DNA from 2 places in the Cryobacterium sp. 10C3 genome. Region 2 is predicted to be linked to the other one. Evidence: predicted binding sites of a transcription regulator. Region 2 holds the regulator's gene; the other holds the start of a gene.

Region 1 (10,139 bases), 1.7 Mb from region 2:
GCGCGGCCACGACGGCCGCGATCGGGTCGGTGTCGCTCCTGGTCGTCTCGAGAACGTCGCCGACCCGCTCGGGCACGACCGAATACCAGACCTGACGCCCGACCTGATCCCGGGCGAGCAGGCCTTCCTCGGTCATGATGCGCATGTGATGGCTGACGGTCGGCTGGCTCAGTCCGAGTGCCGTGGCGAGTTCGCCGACGAGTGCGCGGCCGTCCGGCCGGCCGACGATCATGCCGAGCAACTGCACCCGGGTCGGGTCGGCCATCGCGCGCAGGCCCCGGGCGATGTCCTCGGCGGCCGCGCGGTCGAGCGGCCGCAGCGCGTCCGGATCGGGGCCGGCAAGGTCTGTTCGCATAGACGCGAGTCTATGCGACCGGGCAGCGGATGCCCCTGGCGACCCGGCGTGCCACCTGGCCGGCGTCCCGCGCACCTACTGGGACGGGTCGAGGGTGAACAGCTCCGGGTTGGTCTGCCGCACTGCGGCAATGTCGTTGAAGACACGGCGCAGGTGCTCCCGCATGGCGCTCGCGGCCGCATCCCCATCGCCCGCCGCGAGCGAGTCGGTGATGACCTCATGCTGGTCGATCAACACGCTCATCCCGGTGAAGGACAACGACAGGTGCCGCGCCCTGTCGAGGTGCGCCTTGGCCTGGGCGACGGTCCGCCAGGCGGAGCCGTGGCCGCTGATGCCCATCAGGGTCGCGTGGAAGTCCTCGTCGAGGGTGAAGAAGCCGGACTGGGTCTTGCGGCTGTCCGCGATCCGCTGAGCGTCGATGATCGCGTTCAGTTCGGCGATGTCGTCGGGCGTCGCGCGGGCGACCGACTCGTTCAGGGCAGCGAGCTCGAGGGATTCCCGCACGAACTGGGCCGTCTCGATCTCGGAGAGCAGGATCGGCGCGACGAGCGTTCCGACCTGAGGGACCACGAAGACGAGCTGCTCCTCGGCGAGGAGGATGAGGCTCTCGCGGATCGGGGTGCGGGACAGCCCGAGCTGGCCGGCGAGCTCGTTCTCGGACAGCCGGGTGCCGGGGGCCAGGTCGAGCGTGATGATCTTCTGGCGGATGATCTCGAGGGCGTGCGTGCGGGCGTTGCGCCGTGTGGTCGCGGGCCTGGCCCGAAACGCTCCCGAATCCATCGTCATCTTTCTAGTATGAGGCGCTGGTGTTCTTGCATGGTACGGCGCAGTCAGGTGGGCCCGGAAGTCCGGGCCCACCAACCGGGCGGCTCAGGCCCTGGAGGCCTTGTCGATGGCTTCCCACAGCCCGTTGAGGTACGCGATTCCGAGCGCACGGTCGTACAGGCCATAGCCCGGGCGCCCGGTCTCGCCCCAGATCATCCGGCCGTGGTCCGGACGGATGTACCCGTCGAAGCCGACGTCGTGGAAGGCCTTCATGATCTCGTAGATGTCGAGCGAACCCATCTCCGAAAGGTGCGCGGCCTCCTCGAAGTTGTCGTTGCCGAGGTGCTTGATGTTGCGCACGTGGGCGAACGGCACCCGGTCGCGACCGGCGAAATAGCGGATGAGCGCGGGAACGTCGTTTTCCGGATTCTCACCGAGGCTGCCGGTGCAGAGGGTCAGCGCGTTGTGCGGGCTGTCGACCATTTCGACGATGGCCTTGAGGTCGTCGAAGTTCTTCACGATCCTGGGGAGGCCGAAGATCGGCCGGGGCGGGTCGTCCGGGTGGATGGCCATCTTGATGTCGTACTTCTCGCAGGTCGGGATGATCGCCTCGAGGAAGTACCGCAGGTTGTCGGAGAGCTTCTTCTCGTCGACATCCGCGTACTGGGCGAACAGGGCCTTGAGGCCCTTCATGCGCTCGGGCTCCCAGCCCGGCATGACGTATCCGTTCGAGTCGCCCTCGACCGATGCAGCCATGCCCTCGGGGTCCATGGTGTCGACGATGGACTGGTCATAGGCCATCGTCGTCGAACCGTCGGGAAGCGTCCTGGCCAGCTCGGTGCGCACCCAGTCGAAGACCGGCATGAAGTTGTAGCAGATAACCTTGATACCGAACTCGGAGAGGTTCCTGATGGTCTCCTTGTAGTTCTCGATGTACGCGTCGCGGCTCGGGAGCCCGATCTTGATGTCGTCGTGGATGTTGACGCTCTCGATCACCTCGAGGCTCATCCCGGCTTCCTCGATCTGTGCTTTCAGCTGGGCGATCTTGGCTTTGGGCCAGACCTCGCCGACCGGGACGTCGTAGAGGGCGCCGACGACACCTTCGACGCCCGGAATCTGCCGGACCTGCCCGAGCGTGATCTTGTCGTCGTCGGGTCCGAACCACCGGAATGTCATTTGCATGATGCTGTCTCCTCTGTGTTGCTTGTGGTGCTGTTGCTTGTGGTGCTCGCGTACTTGTGCAGCGTGCTGCGAACCGCCCCGGGGCCCGCGACGAGTTCTTCGACGTACCCCTCGATCCGCGCACCGAGTCCGGTGTCGTACAGGTTGAGCCCGAAGATGTCCCGGTTGGAGAGGATCGGATGCAGCCGCCGGCCGACGCTTGCCGGGTCCCCGAGCCTGATGTCACTCACGTACCGGCGCAGGTGCTCGTTCATCGGGTCCGGGCTCAGCTCGAACGGCTCTCCCCCGTCGTCGAGTGCGAGCAGGTAGCGGCACCAGCCGGCGATGGCGAGCGGAATGAACGTCAGATCGTCGGGGGCGCCAGCGTTCCGGTAGAGCTTGATCGTCTCGCCGAAGCGGATGCCGACCTTCTGCGAGGTGTCGGAGGCGATCCTCTGCGGGGTGTCCGGGATGCGCTTGTTCGGCAGCCGTTCCCCCACGACCTGGTCGAGGAAGCTCTTCGGGTCGATGATGCCGGGGTTCGTCACGACGGGGAGCCCCTCCCGGTAGCCGATCCCCGTGATCAGGGCCGAAATGTCGGCGTCTGCGGTCTCGTCGGCGATCGACGTGAAGCCCAGCAGGCATCCGTAGATCGCCATGGCCGTGTGCAGCGGGTTGAGGCAGGTGCACACCTTCATGCGTTCGACCTTGTTGACGGTGTCGCGGTCGGTGAAGTACACGCCGGCCTTCTCGAGCGGCGGACGGCCGTTCGGGAAGGTGTCCTCAACGACGAGGTAGTTGACTTCCTCGGTGTTCACGAAGGGCGCCGTCGTCGTGTGCTTCTGCGTGACCAGGATCTCGGTGTCGCCGAATCCCGCTGCCTGCAGCTCGCCGGCGACGGAGGCCGACGGGCCCGGCGTGATCCGGTCGATCATGCTCCAGGGGAATGCGACCTTCGCCGGGTCGGTGAGGTAGCCGAGGTACCCGTCGTCGACGAAGCCCCTGTCCTTCCAGGCCCGGGCGACCACGAGGATCGCGTCGCGGAGCTTCTCGCCGTTGTGCGAGAAGTTGTCGGTGCTGACCATCGCGATCGGGGTCGCGCCGGCCCGGTAGCGCTCGAGGAGAAGCGAGGCCAGGTGCGCCATGGTGTGCCGCGCGTGGTCCGGGCCCGCCTCGATGTCCCCCAGCACGAGCCCGGAAAGTTCGCCGTCCGGGCCCTTCAGGTTGTAGCCCTTCTCGGTGATCGTGACCGTGGCGAGCTGCAGGCTCGGGTTCGCGAAGATCGCCCTGACCCGCGCGGTGCCGGCCGGGTTCGACTCCGCGAGGTACTGGCTCTCGGTGATGCTCGCGATCAGTTCCTTTTCGATGTCCCCGTTCGCCTTCATCACGACGGTCAAGAGAGGTTGTCGCGACCCTGGTAGATCGTCTCGATCAGTTCGTCGTCGTAGGTGTCGACGACGACGATTCCGGTCTCGCTCTCACCGGCGTTGAGCAGTCGCTGCTGCAGCGAGGCGTGCAGGCAGCGGAACAGGTTCCCGCCGCCGAAGTGGATCCAGGCCGGGTTCGCCGTGGTGGCTCGCGTGACCGCGGCGCGGTCGAAGTGCGGCACGGTGATACCGGCCGATTCGAACGCGGCGAGGTTCTGCATGGTTTCGGTCGTGAGCATCAGCATCAGTTCTTGGCTCCCGCCGTTGTCAGTTCGACCTGGATCTGCTCGAGCGTCTTGCCCTTATTCTCCGGGACGAGCTTGTACGTGCCGGCGTGTGCTTTGGGTTGTGCTGGTGCGTGTGCGACGGTCATTGTCGCCACCTTCCTGGGGATGGAGCTCGTCCCGAGACGGATGGTCCCTGGTTGCTTTGACTACTACCATACTAGTGTTCCACAGGAATGGCTAGGACAGTGCCGCGGGCGTGCCGGACGCACCGAGCGCGGGTGCTCCGCCGCAACGCGGGTGGCGCACCACCAGCGGAACGGCGCAACACCCGCGCTCGGTGCGCGAAGGTCGCCGCCTACAGGCCGGAGGCGACTTCGAAGGCGTCCCAGATCCCGTACATGATGTTCGACACCCTGCGGGCATCGCCGAGGAGGTGGATCTCCTTGCCGGAATCGAGAATGCTCCGGTACAGCGTGTTGTTCGAGGCGTAGCCGACCGAGAGGATCACCGATTCGCTCGCGATCTCCCGCTCGATGCCGCCGACGACCACGACGACGCCCTGCGGTGTCGCACGCAGCACCGTGGCCGACGTCACCGTCGCGATGCCCTTGAACGGAATGAGTTCGTGCAGCATCATGTGGTTCGCCTCGCACAGCGGCCCGGACACGTCGAGGATGTCCTCGGCCTGCTCGACGATCGTGACGTTCACCCCGTGGTCGGCGAGGTGCAGGGCGAGCTCGCACCCGACGAGGCCGCCTCCGACGATCACGGTTGTCGCGCCCGGGTCCGAGACGCCCTCGAGCACGTCGGCGGCCGAGAACACCGGCACGCCGCCCGGCAGCGCGAAGAGCCGTGGCACCGAACCGGTGGCGACGATGATCTCGTCCGCGGCGGATGCCTCGATCATCGTCTCGTCGACCGGCGCATTCAGGTGCACCTCGACTCCGAGCTCGGCGAGCGTGGCCTCGTACCAGCGGATCAGCGCGAGGTCGTCCTCCTTGAAATCGGGGACACCTCCCGGAATCAGGTTTCCGCCGAGGGCAGCGGAGGCCTCATAGATGACGGGCACGTGCCCGCGCAACGCGAGCACCCTGGCCGCCTCGCAGCCGGCGACCCCGCCGCCGACGATCATCACGTTCTTGGCCCGGAGCGCCGGGTACAGGCGCCATTCGGCTTCGCGTCCGCACTGGGGGTTGACCGCGCAGTTGATGGCGGCGAACGCTTCGATCCGGCCCATGCACCCCTCCTGGCAGGAGAGGCACGGGCGGATCAGGTTCTGGTGCCCGCTGTGCAGCTTGTTGACGTAGTCGGCGTCGGCCAGAAGTGGGCGGCCGAGCGAGACGAGGTCCGTCGCGCCGTCCTCGACCGCGGCGAGCGCGACGTCCGGGTCGTCCATCCGGCCGGCGCAGATGACCGTGATGCCGACCGCATCGCTGACCGCCTTGGCGAAGGGCACGTAGAGGCCCTTCTTCTGGTACATCGGCGGGTGGTTCCAGAACCAGGAGTCGTAGGTGCCCACGTCGATGTCGAGGGCGTCATATCCGTACTCCTCGAAGAGGCGCGCGGCCTCGAGACCTTCCGGGAGGTCGCGACCCTTCTCGACGAAGTCCTCCCCGGGAAGGCCGCCCTCTCGCCAGTCCTTCACGAACGACTTGGGGCTGAATCGCAGCGTGACCGGGTAGTCGGCGCCGCAGCGTTCCTTGATTTCGTCGACGATCTCGCGGGCGAAGCGCAACCGGTTGTCGAGGCTTCCGCCGTACGCATCCGTGCGCTGGTTATAGAAGGAGGTCGCGAACTGGTCGAGGAGGTACCCCTCGTGCACGGCATGGATCTGCACGCCGTCGAACCCGGCGCGCTGGGCGAGCACCGCGGAATCGCGGAATCGCCCATGCTCCGCACCGTCGCGTGGATCTCCTCGACCGTCATCTCGCGGCAGATGGCCTCTGACCACCGATGCTTGATCGGCGACGGCGCGACCGGCTGCGCGCCGCCCTGGAGGAAGGCGGTCATGATGACCCGACCGAAGCCGGCGCCGAGTTGCAGCATGATTTTGGCGTCGTAGGCGTGCACCCGCTCGACGAGTTCACGGCTGGTGCGGAGGAACGCACCGGGATTCCGCATCGGCATCGGCACGCTGCCGTTCGGAAACTTCTCCGCCGGGTTGGTGACGGGCGTGATTCCCGTGATGATGAGCCCGACGCCGCCGCGGGCTCGCGCGACGTAGTACTCGATGCCGCGCGAATTCCAGCCGCCCTCCGCATCGGAGAAACCGAGGGGCCCCATCGGCGCCATCGCGAATCGGTTCTTGAGCTCCATCGACCCGAGGTTCGTCGGTTCGAACAGGCGGCGATATCGAACGGATGCGCGGGGCGGCGCCGGAGAGGCGGGTGCAGCGGATGCTGGTGGTGCAGTCTTAATCGTTGGGACAGTCAGGATTGACGTAGCGGTATCCTCCTTGGTTGAGTGGATCCGCCAACATCGTTGTCAAGGGTGCAGCTTCTTCGGCGAAGCCGCGACGGTCCCTCCCTCCTCACGGTACGCTCAGCGCGGCGAGGGGGACCGCAGAAACGGCCGAATCGGAATCTGTCAGGCTCAGTGCTCGTGCCGGTGGTGCATGTCCGGGTAGTGCTCGTGCGTGTGGGTGATGGCTTGGTGCGTGTGTTCGTGCTTGTGCCAGGTTCCCGGCGAGACCGGCTCGGCATGGTCGTGCTGGTGATGCTCATCGTGAGTGTGCCAGTGGTCGTGCGTGATCGGTTCGTGCGTGTGCTCGTGCTCGTGGCGCTCGGTGAGGTGAAGCCAGATCCCGACAGCCATCAGGAAGCCGGCGATGACGAGAGGCCACGTCACGGCGTCACCGAGAATGATGGCCAGCACCGCGCCGAAGAATGGCGCGATCGAGAAGTACGCCCCGGCCCGCGCCGTACCCACATGGCGCATTGCGACGATGAAGAGAACCAGGCTGATGCCGTAGGCGAAGAACCCCACGACGAGGGCCGCAGCGATGTTTCCAGCTGCCGGGAGGTGCGCACCGAGGAGGAAGGCGAGCGCCAGGTTGACCGGGCCGGCGACGGAACCCTTGACGGCGGCGAGCCACGTCGCATCCGTCAGTGCGATCTTTCGGGTGAGGTTGTTGTCGAGGCCCCAGCAGAGGCACGCGCCGAGGATGGCGAGGGACGGCCAGGCGCTTCCGAAGTTCGCCCCGCCGGGAGCGCTCAGGATGACGGCCCCGGCAACGATCGCGAGCATTCCGAGGGCGATGCGCCGGTCGAAATTCTCTTTGAAGACGAACCAGGCCAGGAGTGCGGTGAAGACGCCTTCGGCGTTCAGCAGCAGCGATGCGCCCGAGGCCGGCATGTTCGAGAGGCCGAGCATCAGGAGCACAGGGCCGAAGATCCCGCCGAACAGGATCGCACCCGTCAGCGGCACCCACTCGGCGCGGCTGAGCCGCACCCGGGGCGACCGGCGAACGACCCGGATCAGGCCGAGGCCGATCCCGGAGCCGCAGTACAGCAGGCCGGCCAGCATCCACGGACTGACCTCGCCGAGGAGGATCTTGGCGAGCGGTGTCCCGGCACCGAACAGCACCGCGGACACCAGCGCCGCCTGGACTCCCCGGTTGGCGAGGGCACCCGCCCTCGAGCCGTTCTCCGGTGATGAAGTATTCATCCGCACAGTCTCTCAGACGCATGGGCGACCACACTCGCGACGTCGGCGAGACTACCGGTTTCCGAGACGGCCACTCCTCAACAAAGTGCTTCTGACCGGGTTATCCACAGGTGATTTGCGGGCGTGCGGATGCCGGTGGAATGTCGGTGGTCCTCCGTAGAGTGACCGGTATGACAGCTGAAGAACCCTCAACCATTCGTTCGGAAAGCACGGCGGAACCCCCGCCCGGGACCCCTCCCGACTCGTACCTGAACCCCCGGCATCTGAGCCTTGTGGAGCCGCCCTCGCCGATTTCTATGACGCGATCCGGGACGCGGACCGGGAAATCAATCAGGCCACCGCTCGCCGGGCCGCCGCGGTCTACACCGCCCAACGGGTGCTCGCCGATGTCGGCCGGGCCCGGGCGGACGCCGCAGTGCGGGCGGGCGGCCTGCGCCCGCCGTGGTCTCCGGAAGAAGCCACGAAAGAGGAGTTCACGTGCGAGGTCAGCGCTCTGCTGCGGCTCCCGCGCCGGACGGCGGAGACCCTGATCGAAGCCAGCCGCACCCTCGCCGAAGACCTCCCCGTGACCCGGGAGGCCCTGGCCTCCGGGGCGATCAGCTACCGGCACGCCCAGGTGATCATGGAGCAGGCCTGGGGCATCCGGGTCGATGATGACCCGGAAGCGGCCGCCCGGGCCCGGGCCGTGTTCGAGGAGGTCCTCGTGCCCGACGCGGAAGTGCTGACCGTGGCGAAGCTCGCCGACCGGGCCCGAAGGGTGCGGGAACGCACCCACCCGGAAACCATCACCGCGAGGCACCAGAAAAGCGTCGAGGACCGGCACGTGGTGTTCCAGGCCCTCAACGACGGCATGGCGTCGCTGTACCTGACCGGGGATGCCGAGAAGGTGCAGGCCGCCTACCACCGCACCCTCGACCTCGCCCTGACCCTGCAGGGCCCGGACGAGGTCCGCACCTTGACCCAGATCGCGGCCGATGTGCTCACCGACGTCCTGATCGGCGGGGTCACCCCGGACGGACTCGGTGCCGGGGTGGCCGCGCAGGTCAACGTGACCGTCCCCGTGCTGACCCTGCTCGGGAAGAGCGAGGAACCCGGGTATCTGTCCGGGTACGGACCCATCGAACCCGACACCGCGAGGCGTCTCGCGGCCGGGGCGCCGAGCTTCACCCGGCTCCTCACCCACCCGGAAACCGGCGTCGTGCTCTCCATGGGACGCGACACCTACAAACCACCCGCCGCGCTCAAGAAATGGCTGGAGGTGCGGGATGAAACCTGCACCTTCCCGGGCTGCCGGCGCTCCGCCAAACGATCAGACCTCGACCACAGTGTGGAGTGGCAGCACGGCGGGGAGACCGACGCGATGAACCTCGCCCACCTCTGCCCGTATCACCACGCGGTGAAGAGCTACACCCGGTGGTCGCCGAGGCACCTCGGCGACGGCCGCATCGAATGGACCTCCCCGGCCGGGTACAGCTACATCGTCGAACCCTCCGCCGACATGAGACCACCCCGGAAACCGAAACCCGCACCGAAACCGCCAGCCCCGATCGTTGACGTCTGGAACCTCGACCCCACACCCGACGACCCCGACGACCCGACACCGTTCTAGAACCGGCGGGTCCCCCTCACCGGACTGCTACATTGTCCGGCCGCCGCAGCTATCGCTACGGCCCAAAAGCCACAGCAGCCGATGCGGGGAGTGACCAGGCGACCGACAAGAACGGGATCATGGCCGGAATATGTGGATGGCTTCACGGACCGCGTAGTAGACGATCACATAGCCGGCGAGGGGATCGGCCCACCACCAGCCGAGGACGAGGTCGAGGACCAACCCCGCGAGTACGGCGACGGCCAGCACACCGTCGATCAGAGTGACTCGGCCTTCCGTGACGAGCACGGGATTTCCGAGGGCGCGGCCGGTCCGGGCCTTCCCGAACGCCAGTGCGAACATGACAGCGGCCGTTATGCCCGTCCAGACGATTCCGGCGACGCTCGGCGACGCATGGTGGTTCGACGCCAGGGCCACGGTCGATTGCACGGAGAGGTATGCGGCGAGCGCGACGAACGCGACACCGATCATCCGCAGCGCACGCTGCTGACGAGTCTCCCCGTGCCGGACAGTTCCCAGAGCACGACCGTACTGGCACCGATCTCGATGAGGCTGTCGAGTCCGAATCCGACCAGGGCGACAGACGATGCGGTCACGCCGAGTACGGCCAGGATGGCGACCCCAACGACGTTCCAGCCCAGGGTGACATATTCGAGTCGTCGTCCGCGCCGGAGGAGAACCACCTCGGTATCGACGGCTCCGGTTGAACGCATGCCGTCCAGCGTAGAGTGAATGTCTGGGCAGATCACAGGCTCAGAGGGTCGGTGCTGCGCACAGCGCTCCGCTCCCGAATCTCCCGAACCTCCCACATCGCCATCGAAGCCGGTCGGGGTGATGCCTGGTTTCGCCGACTGGACCTGGACGGTCGCGTCGCCTCGATCGAGGAATTCAGCGCATCGACCGCGCTGCACATCTCCCCCGAACTCGTC
Region 2 (10,139 bases):
CGCCGTCGCCCGGCCCGGTCTCGGGATCAACGTCGGCAACCCGCACGTCGTGGTCGCCCTCGCGGACCTCGGTGAACTCGAGAGCGCGGACCTCGGCTACATCCCGCAGCTCGACCCCGAACCGGCCGACGGGGCCAACGTCGAATTCGTGGTGCCGGGCGACCCCCTGGTCGTCGACGGCGTCGGACACATCCGGATGCGCGTCCACGAACGCGGCAGCGGCGAGACGCTCTCCTGCGGCACGGGAGCCGCAGCGGCCGCCCTCGCGACCCGGCACTGGGCGGGCGCGGGAGCCCCGAACCAGTGGCGCGTCGAGGTGACCGGCGGCACGCTCGGCGTGCGGATGTTCCCTGCAGAGGACGGCGAGCACGTCGCGCTCTCCGGGCCGGCCGAGCTCGTCTACGACGGCGTCTTCCGCCTCAACTGACCAAGGCCCCCAGGTCGGGGATTCGCCCGTCCCTGCCGCGAGAGTACGAATATGGCCCCTTCGCGGTCCGCGAAAGGGCCATATCTCCGCTCTCGCGGAACCTTGCGGGCGCGGGCTCAGCGGGGGAGTGCTCTCGCGGTTAGAGGGTGGGGTCGCCGTGGCGCTTGACGCGGAGGACCCGGAAGCCCTTGCTGATCGCGAAGCGGGAGACCGCGAAGTCGTGGGGGAGTTCGCCGTCGAGCCAGCGCTGCAGGGAATCGGACCCGAGGTTGCGCTGCACGACGAGCCAGGCATCCGAATCGGGCTCGAGGCGCGGTAGCCAGCTACTCAGCAGGTTGTGCAGCTCGTTCTTGCCGACCCGGATCGGCGGGTTCGACCAGATCGTGCGGAACTGCACGTGCGAGGGAACCTGGTCGGGTGTGACGGCCGTGATGTTCGTCAGCCCGAGCTTCTCGGCATTCAGCCGTACGAGGTCGAGGGCGCGCTCGTTGACGTCGACCGCCCAGATCGTGGCGCGCGGCGAAGCGAGCGCGAGGTGGAAGCTGATCGGACCCCAGCCGCAGCCGAGGTCGAGGAAGTCGCCCCCGGCGGCGGCGCCGGCGTGTTCTCGAGGAGCACCTTGGTACCCGTGTCGATGTGGTCGGGACTGAACACCGAATTGGCGGTCGTGACCTCCCGCGCCTGACCGCCCAGGTGCACGGTCACCTGCTGCAGCCTGAGCTTGCTGTCGGGGGCAGGGGTGAAGTAATGGTCGGAGGGCATAGAGGGAACCTACCGCTCTTCGAGGAAGTAAGGTTAAAGGAATGATTGAACCAGTTGAAACCCCGGACGACGACGTTGTGGCACGGGTCCTTGCCAGTGCCGATTCCAAGGCCGCCGGCTACTCCCTGTTCCGCAGCGGGAGCGCCCAGGCCCTCGACGCCGAGCCCCGCTCCGACGAACACGATGACGGCCATGACGGCGCCCAGCTCGACCGCGAAGACCGCAACGCCCTCCGCCGCGTTCCCAGCCTCTCCACCGAGCTCGAGGACGTCACCGAGGTCGAATACCGGCAGCTGCGCCTCGAGAACGTCATCCTGATCGGCCTCTACACCCAGGGCACTGTCGCGGACGCCGAGAACTCCATGCGCGAACTCGCTGCCCTCGCCGAGACCGCGGGCGCCACCGTGCTCGACGGCCTCATGCAGCGCCGCGCCACCCCGGACACGAGCACCTACCTCGGCAAGGGCAAAGCGCAGGAACTCGCCGGCATCGTCAAGGCGCTCGGCGCCGACACCGTCATCGCCGACACCGAACTCGCGCCCAGCCAGCGACGCGCCCTCGAGGACGTCGTCAAGGTCAAGGTCATCGACCGCACCGCCACGATCCTCGACATCTTCAGCCAGCACGCCAAGAGCAGGGAGGGCAAGGCGCAGGTCGAACTCGCCCAGCTCGAATACCTGCTGCCCCGCCTCCGCGGCTGGGGTGACTCCATGTCGCGCCAGGCCGGTGGCCAGGTCGGCGGAACCGGTGCCGGAATGGGTTCCCGCGGCCCCGGCGAGACGAAGATCGAACTCGACCGTCGTCGCATCCACACCCGGATGTCCCGGCTGCGCAAGCAGATCCTGGCCATGAAGCCGGCCCGCGAGGCCAAGCGCGCCAACCGCAAGCGCAACGCCGTGCCCTCCGTCGCCATCGTCGGCTACACCAACGCGGGCAAGTCGAGCCTGCTCAACCGGATCACGCGCGCCGGCGTGCTCGTCGAGAACTCCCTCTTCGCCACGCTCGACGCGACCGTCCGGAAGTCGACAACGAGCGACGGCCGGCTGTACACGCTGACCGACACCGTCGGCTTCGTCCGCAACCTGCCGCACCAACTCGTCGAGGCCTTCCGGTCGACCCTTGAAGAGGTCGCCGACGCCGACGTCATCGTGCACGTCGTCGACGCCTCCCACCCCGACCCGGCGAGCCAGCTCGCGACGGTCCGCGAGGTCATCGGTGAGGTCGGCGCCCGGGAGATCCCTGAGCTCGTCGTCTTCAACAAGAGCGACCTCGTCACGGACGACGATCGTCTCGTGCTGCGCGGCCTCTGGCCGAAGGGCATCTTCGTCTCCACCCGCACGGGTGAGGGCGTCGACGAGGTGCTCGCCGCGATCGCCGGACTGCTTCCGCGCCCGTCCATCGAACTCGACCTGCTCATTCCCTACGAGCGTGGCGACCTGATCGCGATGCTGCACGCCCAGGGCACGGTGCTCACGACGGACTACGCCGAAACCGGCACCCGGGTGCGCGCCCTCGTCACGACGGAGATCCAGTCCCAGTTCGCACCGTTCGCCGTCGCACCGGCGGCCGCCGTGCCCGCCGTCGCAAGCTGAACCAGGTAACGAACGGTCACACTCGTGCAATCCGATTAAGGGATTGCTAGAGTTTTCTTCAATCGTTGCCGACGGATTTCTTCCGCCGGCATGGAGCGACAGCCGAGCCCGGCACCCGCCCGCGAACACCCGCCAGGGCTTTCTGGCGGTCCGCGGCCGCCCGGCCATTCAGTGCACACACTGGCTACTGTCGAATGAGGAATGAATGTCCACTCCAACGGACTCCGCCCGCACACGGCGCATCCCCTTTTCGTTCGAGCTGTATCCGCCGAAGACGGATGCCGCAGCATCCGCTCTCGCGACGACGATCGACCATCTCGCAGCGGCGGGCCCCGACTTCCTCTCGGTCACCTACGGGGCCAACGGATCCTCACGCCGCTCCTCGCTCGACGTTCTCAGCCGCATCCTCCGCACGACGAACGTCGAAGCGATGGCCCACCTCACCTGCGTCGGCTCCACCCACGACGAGGCGAACCGGCTGATCCGCGAATTCCTCGACGCCGGAGTGCGCAGCTTCCTCGCCCTCCGCGGCGACCCCCGGCAGGCACGAAGGAGGGCGAGGCGTTCCTCGGCGACTTCGGCAGCGCCGCCGAACTCGTGCAGCTCATCCACCGGGTTCAGGCCGAGAAGTCCCCGTACCGCGAGACGATCATCCCCGGTATCCCCGCCGCACGCGCCGTCAAGCCCGGCCACGAGAAGGTGCGGATCGCCGTTGCGGCGTTCCCGAACGGCCACCCCCGGTCACGTTCCTCGGCGCAGGATATCGACACCCTGCTCGCCAAGCAGGCCGCGGGCGCGAACCTCGGCATCACCCAGCTCTTCTTCCACGCCGACCACTTCCTGAGCTTCGTCCAGCGCGCCAGGGAAGCCGGAGTGCTCTTCCCGATCCTGCCCGGCATCATGCCGGTGACCAGCCCGGCCAGGCTGCGGCGGATCATCGAACTCTCCGGTGAGCAGATGCCGGCAGACCTGTCCATCCGGCTCGAGATCGAACCGACCAAGGAAGGACAGCGTGAGATCGGCATCCAGCACGCCGTCGACCTCGCCAGCCAGGTGATCGCCGGGGGAGCGCCCGGTCTGCACCTCTACGCCTTCAATCAGCACGAGACCGTACTGGAGGTGCTCGACGGCTGCGGCCTGCTCGGCGCGCCGGCTCCGGTCCGGACACCGACGGCACTGCCCACGATCGTGTAACCCGGCCTGGCGCCCCGCCCCGCCCCGGTCGCCAGCGCCGCTCCCGCTCCACCGAACGCCGTACGGGCGCCTCGGATTTCCGTCGCGCCCGAAAGCACCCTGCACGCCGCGGCATCCGCCCCACACACCACCCGCCAGCATCCGCTGCACCGCCCAACCGCAAAGGAAACGTTATGACCAGCACTGCCCCGTTCCCCGCAGGCACGATCCTCGGCTATCCGCGCATCGGCCCGCGCCGAGAACTCAAGAAGGCCGTCGAATCCTTCTGGGCCGGCACATCGAGCGCCGTCGAACTCGAGGCCGCCGCGGCCGGACTCCGTCAGGCCACCCGCGACCGCCTCGCCGCCCTCGGCCTCGGCCGCACCGACTCCGCCATCCCGGAGTCGTTCTCCTACTACGACCAGATGCTCGACGCGCTCTGCACGGTCGGCGCCGTGCCCGCCCGCTTCGCCGGACTCGTCGACGCCGACGGGCACATCGACCTCGCCGGATACTTCACCCTCGCCCGCGGCGAGGGGGACAGCCTCCCGCTCGAGATGACCAAGTGGTTCGACTCGAACTACCACTACCTCGTGCCCGAGATCGGGCCGGAAACGGAGTTCTCCCTCTCGAGCGACCGGATCGTGCGCGAATTCGAGGAGGCACGCGCCGCCGGCTTCCTGACCCGGCCCGTCATCGTCGGCCCGGTCACGTTCCTGCTGCTCAGCAAGCCGAGCGACGAAGCCCCTGCGGGCTTCGAGCCCCTCGACCGGCTCGATGACCTCATTCCGGTGTACGCGACCCTGCTGCAGCGCCTCGCCGACGCCGGTGCCGAGTGGGTGCAGCTCGACGAACCCGGCCTCGTCAGCGAGAGCATCCACGTGCCCCGCGCCGAGACCCTCAGCGCCGTGCAGTGGGCGTACGGGACCCTCGGGCACCTCGCCCAGCGTCCGGCGATCTTCGTCGCTGCCCCCTACGGCAGCCTCGACGACGCCCTGCCCGTGCTCGCCGGCGCACCGATCGAGGCCATCGGCCTTGATCTCGTCCGCGGCACGCTCCCCGAGACCGCCCCAGGGCTGGACGGGAAGACCCTCGTCGCCGGTGTCATCGACGGGCACAACATCTGGCGCGGTGACCTGGCGGATGCCTTCGCTCAGGTCACCGGGGCCGGCGCACTGTCGCCGCGGATCGCCGTCTCGACCTCGACGAGCCTCCAGCACGTCCCGCACACCGTCGCGGACGAGACCGCGCTCGGCGCCGAACTCGTGAGCTGGCTCGCATTCGCCGACGAGAAAGTCGGCCAGGTTGTGACCCTCGCCCGCGGCCTGGCCGACGGACGGGAGGCCATCAGCGCCGAACTGGACGCTGCGACCGGCGCACTCGCCTCCCGCAGCGCCGCCCCCGGCGTCCGCGACGGTGCCGTGAGGGCCCGTGCCGCGGAGCTCACCGACGCCTCGTACAGCCGAGGGGTTTACGCCGACAGGCTCGCCGCCCAGGAGGCCGCACTCGCGCTGCCCTTCCTGCCGACGACGACCATCGGCTCCTTCCCGCAGACCGGGGAGATCCGCCGTGCCCGCGCCCGTTTCCTCACCGGAGTGCTCAGCGACGCCGAATACCGCGACCTGATGCGCGCGGAGATCGCCAGGGTCGTCGCCCTGCAGGAGGAGATCGGCCTCGACGTGCTCGTGCACGGCGAACCCGAGCGCAACGACATGGTGCAGTACTTCGCCGAGAACCTCGACGGCTTCGCGGTCACCGAGAACGGCTGGGTCCAGTCCTACGGCAGCCGCTGCACCCGCCCGTCCATCCTGTGGGGCGATGTCTCCCGCCCGAAGCCGATCACCGTCGACTGGTCGACCTACACGCAGGGGCTGACGGCGAAGCCGGTCAAGGGCATGCTGACCGGCCCGGTCACCATCCTCGCCTGGTCCTTCGTGCGCGACGACGAGCCCCTCGGCGAGACGGCGCGCCAGGTCGCCCTCGCCCTCCGCGACGAGATCGCCGACCTCGAGGCCGCCGGAATCGGCATCATCCAGGTCGACGAGCCGGCCCTGCGCGAACTGCTTCCGCTCAAGAAGGCCGGCCACGCAGACTACCTCGACTGGTCCGTCGGCTCGTTCCGGCTCGCGACCGCCGGGGTGCGGGACGCCACCCAGATCCACACCCACCTCTGCTACTCCGAGTTCGGTGTCGTGCTCGAGGCGATCCGCGCTCTCGACGCCGACGTGACGAGCATCGAGGCGGCCCGCTCCCGGATGGAGGTCGTGACGGACATTCAGGCCAATGGCTTCGACCACGGCATCGGCCCGGGCGTCTACGACATCCACTCACCGCGGGTGCCGGGCGTTGCCGAGCTGACGGAGCTGCTCGACCGTGCCGTCGCCGCCATCCCGGCCGGTCAGGTCTGGGTGAACCCGGATTGCGGGCTCAAGACCCGCGGCTACGCGGAGACGGTCGAGTCTCTCGGAAACATGATCGAGGCGACCCGCATCGTGCGCGCCCGCCTCGCCGCAGGCGTGCCCGCCCTCGCCTGATCCTCCTCGCGGCGAACACCCGCCGCGCGCGACGCGCCGTTTGCGCCGCTTCGCGCCAGGCTTGCCTGGCGCGAAGCGGCGCAGTTGGCGCGCACGGGGGATCTACAGGGAGCTACAGGGAACGCAGGACGGCGACGATCTTGCCGAGGATCTCGGCGTGGTCACCGAGGATCGGCTCGAAGTTGGTGTTCCTCGGCAGCAGCCAGGTGTGGCCGTCACGCTGCCGGAAGACCTTCACCGTCGCCTCGCCATCGAGCATCGCGGCGACGATCTCGCCGTTCTCCGCGGTCTTCTGCTGGCGGACGACGACCCAGTCGCCGTCCATGATCGCGGCGTCGATCATCGATTCGCCGACGACCTTGAGCATGAACAGCTCGCCCTTGCCGACGAGCTGGCGCGGGAGCGGGAAGATCTCGTCGACCTGCTGGTCGGCCATGATCGGAACACCGGCCGCGATCCGCCCGACGAGCGGCACCATTGCCGCGTCGCCCACCGGGGTACCCTGCTGGAAGTTCTCGGCGGCGCCGGCCGCGGTGTCCTCCGGCGACTGCGGCAGCTCGATCAGGACCTCGAGCGCCCGGGGCCGGTTCGGGTCCCTGCGCAGGTAGCCGCTCAGCTGGAGCTGGTTGAGCTGGTGGGTGACGCTCGACAGCGACGACAGGCCCACGGCGTCACCGATCTCCCGCATGCTCGGCGGATAGCCGCGCTGGCCGACAGAGCGCTGGATCACGTCCATGATCGCGCGCTGCTTGTCGCTGAGGCTCTTCCTCCGACGTGTTCCGCCGCGCTCGGGGGAACTGCCGGCGAACGGGGTCACGCTGTCCGGGGTCACGCTGTCCTGGGTCACGATGTCGCTCCTGTCGGTGGCGGTGGACGGTGGCGGGCGGTCGCCCCGGTGGATGCCGTGAGGCGACCGTATCCGAATGTCAGTGGTCGCTGGTTGAGTTCACACCAGTCAATCGAAACTGTAACCAGCCTGGGGCGAAGTGCAGACATTCATTCGAGTGTGTCGTGTACTTCACCCCAATAATAACCGGAGAAAGTCTTGATTGTTCGAACAATCGAATATATATTCGGAACATAGCTTCGTATCCGGCTCTCCCGGCCGAGAGCCGGATACGAATACACAGGAGGCAGACATGAGCACAACAATCGAGCTGGTCCCGGGGGCGCACACCCGGCTGCGCATCACCCGGCGCGGTCGTGCCGTGCTGACCGCGATCGCCGGCGTCCCCCTCGTCGTCGGCGCGCTTGCCCTCGCCCTCAACGGCGGCCTCGCCGCCGCAGACGGCAGCACCTTGAGCGGCAGCGGCATGAGCGCCGACGCGGGTGGAAGTGCGACGACCTTCGACTACGTCACGATCCAGTCGGGCCAGTCGTTGTGGCAGCTTGCCGAGCGCATCGCCCCTTCTGCCGATCCGCGCGAGGTCATCGCCGAGATCGTCAACCTGAACCAGCTGCCCTCCGAGAGCGTGCAGCCGGGCCAGCGCTTGGCTCTCCCTGCCGAATACTGAGCAAGCCGGATACTGAGCAAGCCGGACAGTGAGCAAGCCGGATACTGAACCACCGGAGTACTGAGCAAGCCAAATACTGAACCACGGGCAATATGACCCGCCGGTGCTGAGGCCCATCGGTAACATGGGGGGAGTGACCAGTCTCAACGACCTGCCTCTCCGCGACAATCTTCGCGGGCTCACTCCCTATGGGGCGCCGCAGCTGCACGTGCCGGTCGCGCTCAACGTGAATGAGAACACCCACGGCATCCCCGAGGACGTGGCCGTCGACATCGCCGCAGCACTGGCCGCCGCTATCCGGGGGATCAACCGGTACCCGGACCGGGAATTCACGGAACTGCGCGAGGCGATGGCCCGCTACCTCGGACACGGTCTCACCCGTCAGAACATCTGGGCGGCCAACGGCTCCAACGAGGTTCTCCAGCAGGTGCTGCAGGCCTTCGGCGGGCCGGGACGCACCCTCCTCGGTTTCGCCCCCACCTATTCGATGTACCCGTTGCTCGCCTCGGGAACCGGAACCCGCTGGGTCGCCGGTGACCGCGACGCCGACTTCGAACTCACCCCGGAACGCGCCGTCGACTGGGTCAACCGGGTCAATCCCGACCTCGTCTTCCTGTGCTCCCCGAACAACCCGACCGGCACCCCGCTCTCTCTCGACGTGATCGCCGCCGTCTACGACGCCTGTGACGGCATCGTGGTCGTCGACGAGGCCTACGCCGAATTCGCTCCGGTGGGAACGGCATCCGCTCTCACCCTGCTGCCCGGCAGGGAACGCCTGCTGGTCTCCCGCACGATGAGCAAGGCCTTCGCATTCGCCGGGGCCCGGGTGGGCTACCTCGCCGCCGACCCGGCCGTGACGGATGCGCTGCGGCTCGTGCGCCTGCCGTACCACCTCTCCGCGCTGACCCAGGCCGCGGCCGTCGCCGCTTTCGCGCACACGCCGGAGATGCTGCGCATGGTCGACGACATCCGCGGCCAGCGCGACCGCCTCGTCACCGAGCTGCACCGGCTGGGCTACCGCCCCTTGCGGAGCTGGAGCAATTTCGTGCTGTTCGGCGGGGTCTCCGACCCGCGCGGAACCTTCGAGGCGCTGCTCGCCGAGGGCATCCTCGTGCGCGACGTCGGGATCCCCGGCCACCTGCGGGTCACGGCCGGCACCGAGCGCGAGACGAGCGTATTCCTCGACGCCCTCGAAGCACTGGGCCACGCGTAACCGCCCGGGCCAATAAACTAGCCGCATGAGCTCACAGTCACCGGCCGCACAGTCATCGACCGCACAGGCCCGCATCGCGCACCTGCAGCGGGAGACGAGCGAGTCGAGCATCGACCTGACGATCAACCTCGACGGCACCGGCGTCTCCGACATCCACACCTCGGTGCCGTTCTACGACCACATGCTCACCGCGTTCGCCAAGCACTCGCTGACCGACCTCACCGTGCGCGCGTCGGGGGACATCGAGATCGACGTGCACCACACCGTCGAAGACGTCGCCATCGTGCTCGGACTCGCCATCCGGCAGGCGCTCGGAGACAAGTCCGGCATCTCCCGCTACGGCGACGCGCTCGTGCCCCTCGACGACGCCCTCGCCCAGGCTGTCGTCGACATCTCCGGCCGCCCGTACCTCGTGCACACCGGGGAGCCTGCCGGCTTCGAGTTCCACCTCATCGGCGGACACTTCACCGGCTCGATGGTGCGCCACGTCTTCGAGGCGATCGCATTCAACGCGGCCCTCACCGTGCACGTCACCGTGCTCGGCGGCCGTGACCCGCACCACATCGCCGAGGCCGAATTCAAGGCCTTCGCCCGCGCCTTCCGTCAGGCCAAGGCCTACGACCCGCTCGTCTCCGGCATCCCCTCGACCAAGGGCGCCCTGTGACGAGCGTCGTCGTCTTCGACTACGGCACCGGCAACGTGCACTCGGCCGTCAAAGCCCTCGAACTCGCCGGCGCCGACGTGACCCTGACGAGCGACCGCCGCACCGCCCTCGAGGCTTCCGGCCTCGTCGTGCCCGGCGTCGGAGCGTTCAGCGCCGTGATGAGCGCCCTCACCGCCGTGCGCGGCGACGAGATCGTCGACCGCCGCATCGCCGGGGGACGGCCGGTGCTCGGCATCTGCGTCGGCATGCAGGTCCTGTTC

What was found. Region 2 encodes LexA, which represses DNA repair genes until DNA is damaged. Its sites were predicted from a motif close to TCGAACANNTGTTCGA; they were not measured.
Region 1: RGU41_RS18130 (HNH endonuclease signature motif containing protein) is a predicted target of LexA. The motif match lies at 7,790-7,805, and genes of this name have one in related genera.

The regions. Positions count from the first base shown of each region.
Region 1 covers NZ_JAVIWF010000002.1:3,603,179-3,613,317, reverse strand. Annotated here, with positions in the region: gene RGU41_RS18170 (metalloregulator ArsR/SmtB family transcription factor) at 1-355, opposite strand, end outside; gene RGU41_RS18165 (GntR family transcriptional regulator) at 431-1,141, opposite strand; gene uxuA (mannonate dehydratase) at 1,226-2,302, opposite strand; gene RGU41_RS18155 (mannitol dehydrogenase family protein) at 2,293-3,666, opposite strand; gene RGU41_RS18150 (hypothetical protein) at 3,675-3,947, opposite strand; gene RGU41_RS18145 (hypothetical protein) at 3,953-4,081, opposite strand; gene RGU41_RS18140 (FAD-dependent oxidoreductase) at 4,291-5,802, opposite strand; partial or broken gene RGU41_RS21100 (2-enoate reductase) at 5,889-6,218, opposite strand; gene RGU41_RS18135 (DMT family transporter) at 6,528-7,601, opposite strand; gene RGU41_RS18130 (HNH endonuclease signature motif containing protein) at 7,978-9,210, shown strand; gene RGU41_RS18125 (cation transporter) at 9,328-9,681, opposite strand; gene RGU41_RS18120 (hypothetical protein) at 9,678-9,923, opposite strand; gene RGU41_RS18115 (hypothetical protein) at 9,975-10,139, shown strand, end outside.
Region 2 covers NZ_JAVIWF010000002.1:1,889,073-1,899,211, reverse strand. Annotated here, with positions in the region: gene dapF (diaminopimelate epimerase) at 1-427, shown strand, start outside; partial or broken gene RGU41_RS09870 (class I SAM-dependent methyltransferase) at 567-1,189, opposite strand; gene hflX (GTPase HflX) at 1,231-2,781, shown strand; partial or broken gene RGU41_RS09860 (methylenetetrahydrofolate reductase) at 2,987-3,277, shown strand; gene RGU41_RS09855 (methylenetetrahydrofolate reductase) at 3,379-3,975, shown strand; gene metE (5-methyltetrahydropteroyltriglutamate--homocysteine S-methyltransferase) at 4,149-6,488, shown strand; gene lexA (transcriptional repressor LexA) at 6,601-7,224, opposite strand; gene RGU41_RS09840 (LysM peptidoglycan-binding domain-containing protein) at 7,628-8,002, shown strand; gene RGU41_RS09835 (histidinol-phosphate transaminase) at 8,136-9,215, shown strand; gene hisB (imidazoleglycerol-phosphate dehydratase HisB) at 9,241-9,879, shown strand; gene hisH (imidazole glycerol phosphate synthase subunit HisH) at 9,876-10,139, shown strand, end outside.